One region of the Romboutsia sp. LXY-2 genome, then DNA from elsewhere that is predicted to be linked to it. Evidence: riboswitches for the same ligand, from Rfam matches in the RefSeq annotation. Region 1 holds a riboswitch; the other holds the start of a gene.
What was found. A riboswitch is a leader RNA that binds a small molecule or an ion and turns the genes downstream of it on or off. The one in region 1 is predicted to bind lysine.
Positions count from the first base shown of each region.

Region 2: another riboswitch for lysine. It lies ahead of nhaC (Na+/H+ antiporter NhaC); the one in region 1 lies ahead of ACI48P_RS00040 (Na+/H+ antiporter NhaC family protein).

Region 1 is NZ_JBKFGI010000001.1:6,273-9,494, forward strand. It holds gene ACI48P_RS00040 (Na+/H+ antiporter NhaC family protein) at 1-1,589, opposite strand, end outside; lysine riboswitch at 1,724-1,899, opposite strand; gene aspD (aspartate 4-decarboxylase) at 2,269-3,222, shown strand, end outside.
Region 2 is NZ_JBKFGI010000006.1:122,991-126,212, reverse strand. It holds gene nhaC (Na+/H+ antiporter NhaC) at 25-1,464, opposite strand; lysine riboswitch at 1,590-1,763, opposite strand; gene ACI48P_RS11760 (ribonuclease H1 domain-containing protein) at 1,951-2,559, shown strand; gene ACI48P_RS11755 (peroxiredoxin) at 2,664-3,222, opposite strand, start outside.

The DNA of each region.
Region 1 (3,222 bases):
CCTACAAATAAAGCATATGGCATTTGAGTCTTAACATGTTCAATATGATTACATCCTGCACCCATTGAAGATAATATTGTTGTATCTGATATTGGAGAACAGTGATCACCAAATATGGCACCTGTTAATACTGCACTTGTACTAACTATTATGAATGACATTTCTGGGTTTATAGAATGTGCAAGTGGTACTGCTAATGGCATTAATATACCCATTGTTCCATAAGCTGTTCCTGTTGAGAAAGATATTATAGAACCTAATACAAATATTAAACTTGGTAGTAAGAATGCTGGGAATGATCCTGATAATAATTTTATTAAGTATTTTGCTGTACCTAATTCCTTTATTACAGAGCTTAACGACCAAGCAAGTAATAATATAACCCCTGTTATTACTAATGTCTTCATACCATCAACCCAAACATCTATTGCCTCGGATATTGTGAATATTTTTTGTCCTACAGCCATGATTATTGCAACCACACTTGCAAGTAAAGCTGATTGGAATAATGCTACAGATGCATCAGATGCACTAAATGCTTCTTTTATAGCTTCAAAAGAAAATGGCGAATTTGTAAATATTGATATTAAAGTGGCATCATCTCCACCCATGATACTTGAGTATCCACTATAGTAAAATGCAACAAGAGCCGCAGCAATTAATGTTCCTATAGGTATTATTGCATTCCATATACTTAATTTTACGCCCTCTTTTGGTTCTAAATCAGATTCTACAGACTTTTCATCTTTAGTTGATGATACTTCACTTCCAGTATTTCCTCTTTGTCTTGCTCTTATTTCAGCCTTTCTCATCGGTCCAAAATCTTTCATAAGTAAAGCAGATATTACTATAAAAGCAAGTATTAATATATTATAAAATCTATATGGTATAGTATTTAAAAATACACCAAATGCATTTGTTTCTAATCCTATACCTTGAAAAGCTTCACCTATTAATCCAACTTCAAGTCCAATCCAAGTAGATATTATTGCTAATCCTGCTATTGGTGCAGCAGTCGCATCTATTATGAATGCTAGTCTTTCTCTTGATATTTTCATCTTATCTGCGACAGGTCTCATCATTGGACCTATTATTAATGCATTTGCATAATCATCAAAGAAAACTAAAAGCCCTGCAAACCAAGTAATTAATTGAGTTCCTCTAGCACTTTTTGCTCTTTTTGCTAATGCTTCAGCTATAGCTTTTGCACCACCCATTTTTGCTACTAAGTTTATAACCCCCCCTATAGCTAAAACTTGTAGTATAATTCCTGCATTCCAAGGATCAGCAAGAGAATTTAATGCTCTATTTACTACATCTAAGAAAGATTGAACTAATGCACTAAATACATTGCTACCTGTGATATTCAAGATAAAACTACCTGACATAATTCCTATTAACAATGATACTACAACATTTTTCGTTATAAATGCTAGTGCTATTGCCACTAATGGTGGTATTAAAGTTAAAATACCAAATTTAGCTGCATTTGCCGCCTGAATATCTACTTCCTCAGCAAATCCTGTAGTTGATGATAATATTAAAATCATCGCTGTCATTAAAATAAGTCTAAAATTTCTTCTGTTCATGTTATTTCCCCCTTTTAAGTAATTGTAGTGAATATTTTTGAGGGTTTGAGTAAAATAAAAAGAGCCTTGAGATAACACTCAAGGCTCTATATTTTGTACATCAAATTAAACTATATAAGCATACAAAAACTTCCTTAAATGATAGCTCACCACAAAACAAGTTTGTGACAGTGATACATATATTTTATGCATCCCCAGTTATACAACCTTAAAGCTTCAGTTATACACTTCGGCGATAATTCCTTTCCTAGTAAATCATTGTGCTTACCTCATTACTAGTACTCTTAAGTACCGCGCCTCTACCCTACATTTTATTCACTTTTCTTATACTTATTAGTATATATTACCAAAACATATATTTCAATAGTTTTTTCAGAATATTTTACAAAAGCTGAATTTTTTATATTGTCCATTTAATTATATGTGGTATTATATAATGAAGTTTAAATTTTAATACAATCCTTAAAATTAACTATATTTTTGTAATATCAATTCATATCTTATAGTTTTTAGACCTTTACCATTTCATTATAAAATAAAGCAAAAATTCAATATCAGTTTTCAATCATAAGTTTTTTTACTTTTTAACCTTATTTTATCATTTACTTTTCTAGCAAAGAGTATATAATATTAAGTATAGAATTATTTTTAATTATCTGACATTAAGGAGATGTTTGTTATGAGAACGTATAGTTTTAAAGAATTTCAAATGATGTATGGTAAAATAAGCCCTTTCGAATTTAAGGATAAATTAATAGACTTAGCCAAGTACTCTGCTAACAAAAATAAGAGATGTGTATTGGATGCTGGCAGAGGAAATCCAAACTGGACTGCAGCTACACCTCGTGAGGCTTTCTTTACTTTTGGACAATTTGCGGTAAGCGAAACCAGATCAAATTGGGATCTAGGTGATTTAGCTGGTATGCCCCAAATTAACGGAATTGGTGATCGTTTTTATAAATATATAGAGGAAAATAAAAAAATGCCAGGATCTGATCTTGCTAAAAGGATAGTTGACTTCGGAGTAAACGTACTTAATTTTAATATAGATGAATTTGTTCATGAACTTGCAGATGGAATAATTGGAGATAATTATCCTTTTCCAGATAGAATGCTTCCTCACTGTGAAAAAATTGTTCATGATTACTTAATCCAAGAAATGAAATATGACACAAAAGTAGGCGGTAAAATAGATGTATTTGCAGTAGAAGGTGCAACAGCAGCTATGTGTTACATATTTGATTCATTAATGGCTAATGAACTTTTAAGAAAAGGTGATAAAATAGCTCTTATGACTCCTATATTTACACCATATCTAGAAATACCTCATCTTCCACGTTATAATTTTGAGGTAATAAATATTAATGCTGATGAAGTTGACGAAAATGGAAATCACACATGGCAGTATTCTAAGAAAGAACTAGAAAAACTTAAAGATACTTCAATAAAAGCTTTATTTGTAGTAAACCCAAATAATCCCGCTTCTATAGCTATAAACGAAGATTCATGCAACAACTTAGTTGAAGTAGTTAAAAACTATAATGAGGATTTAATGATAATTTCAGATGATGTTTATGGTACTTTTGTAGAAGACTTTACTTCTTTAATGGCTAAGCTTCCATACAATACTATA
Region 2 (3,222 bases), on a different contig from region 1:
ATATATTTAAATCATTAATTGATGTTAAATTGCTTCTTGTAATTCTGTATCTTCGTTTATCTCTGACTCATCTAACTTAGTTATACCAAATCCTGTAGCAGCTAAAGTTAAAGATATTATAGGACAAAGTAAGTTAAAGAATGCAAATGGTAAGAATGCAAATGATCCAACTCCAAGAGTAGCTGACATATAAGCACCACATGTATTCCATGGAATTAATGGTGATGTTATAGTTGCACTATCTTCTAAAGCACGAGATAAGTTTTTAGCAGCTAAGCCTTGCTTTCTATATGCATCTCTATACATACTTCCTGGAATAACTATAGCTAAATACTGATCTGCTACTGCTAAGTTTGTACCTATACAAGTAAATATTGTAGCAAATATTAATCCGAATGTTCCTTTTGCAACTTTTAATATTGCAGCAGCTAAAGTTTCAAGCATTCCTGATTTTTCAAGTATACCACCAGTAACTAAAGCACATAACATAAGTGAAACTGTACCTAACATACTATCTAAACCACCACGAGTAAGTAGTTCATCAACAAATGCCATTCCTGTATCTGCAACGTAACCACCTTTTGCAGCCACTATTACATCTGCTATTGAAGCATCTTGGAATATTACTGAAACTAAACCACCAAGTAGTGTACCCATTATTAAAGCAGGTATTGCTGGAACCTTAAATATTACCATAACTATTACAGCTACTGGAACTAAAAGTAATAATGGAGATAATGTATTGTAATTTCCTGCTAATGCAGTTTGTATTTGAGTTATTTGTGAAGTATCTATTTGTGCACCTGCATATTTGAATCCTAATATAGCATATAAAATAAGAGCTATTACTAAAGCAGGAACTGTTGAATATAACATATGATTTATATGTTCAAATAATGTAGTTCCAGCCATTGCAGGAGCTAAGTTTGTTGTATCTGATAATGGAGACATTTTATCACCAAAGTATGCACCCGATATTATAGCACCAGCTATTATTGGAGCAGGTATACCAAGGGCACTACCTATACCTAATAAAGCTATACCTATTGTACCAGCTGTAGTCCAAGATGAACCAGTAGCTATTGATACTATTGCACATATTAATGTTGAAGCTACTAAGAATATACCTGGAGATAATATGTTAAGACCCCAGTAAATCATACTTGGAACTATTCCTGAAAGTATCCAAGTTCCTATAAGCATACCAACTACTAAAAGTATAAGAATAGAAGACATTGTCATATTTATAGTAGATAATATTCCTTCTTCTAATTCTTTCCATGAAAATCCTAATCTAAAAACTGCTATAGAACCGGCAAATATACCACCTATAACTAATGGGATATGAGCAGATATTTCATAATCCTTTAATATTACTAAGCATGTAACTAATACTGATACTAGAAATCCTATACATAGTAATGAGTCAAATAATGTTGCTTGTCTTTTTGTTCTTGATGTCATTGTGAATCCTCCCTTAAATTTTACTCGAATATAACGGTCTGAAGAATTTAGGGAAATAAAAAAGTCTAGGGCGAAAGAAATTCTACCCTAGACATAAGTATGCGAAAACATAACATTATACTTAATCTAAAGATAGCCCTCCACAAATTAATGTGACAGTGACATACATATTTTGTATGCCCCCAACATGTAAGAATTAAAGCGTTACTTACATATTTCGGCATTATTACCTTTTATCTTGCTTCTACGTGCTTAACTCCACAAAACTACTTATTAATAATGCAACCTCTACCGTTAGTTATATCCGATATTTATTTGTTAAGTAGGATTATAGCACAAAATTAAAAGGTTAGCAAATAGGAAAAGAAAAAAATGTAGAAAAAAGTAAAATAATATACCTTTCAAATAATATTCATTTATTATACAATAAGTAGTACCTGTGATGGTTGAAAGTAAAATGGATAGATATATCTTTTATATATAGGAGTGGTTAAATTGAGTAAAAAAAAATATTATGCAGTTAGAAAAGGTAAGAAAATAGGTATCTTTAACACTTGGGATGCATGTAAAGAACAAGTAAATGGATTTTCAGGCGCGGAGTATAAAAGTTTTCCAACTATGGAAGAAGCAAATGAGTATGTTTATGGCAAACAAACTATAAAATTTGAAAATGAAGAAAGTACAATAGAAGCATATGTAGATGGAAGTTATGAACACTCTTTAAAAGCATATGGTTCAGGTATTGTAATTCTTAAAAATGGTGAAGTAAAAGAAACTTTTAGTGTTAAAGGTGATGATAAAGATTTAGTAGGTATGAGAAATGTAGCGGGGGAGATAGAAGCATCTAAAATAGCTATGATGTATTGTATAGAGAATAATATAGAAAATTTAATATTATACTTTGATTATGAAGGAATAGAAAAGTGGTGCACTGGTGTATGGAAAACTAATAAAGAAGGAACTATAGAATATAAAAAATTCTATGATGCTGCAAAAGAAAAGCTTAATGTTAAATTCGTAAAAGTTAGAGCGCATAGTGGAGACAAGTATAATGAAGTAGCTGATAAATTAGCTAAAAGAGCTTTAGGAATATAAAATAAATTATTTATAGAAGTTTTATTTATTATATAATATGTATTTTGAATTATAAAAAGGCATGAGATTTTTCTCATGCCTATTTAACAAGTATTATATATAAATTATTTTAAAATATCACCATAGCTATTTAAAACTTCATCTTGCAGTTTTTCAGGATCATTTATTGCTAAATCCATAGAATTAGCTAATATATTTGCTTGGTCATAAGGTGATGTCCATGAGAATATACCGCCTAAGCAATTTCTAAGAACATATTGTCCTTTAAGGTATATTGATAGAGGATCATCATAGGACATTGCAAACTGTCCATCTTTAATTAGATATACTGCTTGAGCATCTTCATCGAAATTAAATTCATATCCATTTTTATTTATGAAATTTTTTCTAAGGTCATCATATGTCTTTGTTACCTTTGCACCTAGCCTTCCATAGAATGGAACTCCTAATAATATTTTTTCAGGAGGCATACCAGCTGCTTCTAAGTTATTAACCCATATATCAACGCTATAACCAGGAAGAGCAAGTTTTGACTCATATAGGTTTGCTTGATGTCTCTTACCTAGTTCACCAGTTTCTCCAGCAGTAAAGTCATAGCTCATAAGATTAAAATAATCTAATAAAGGTGCAATTTTATTTATTTCTGCACTTCTTGTAATATAA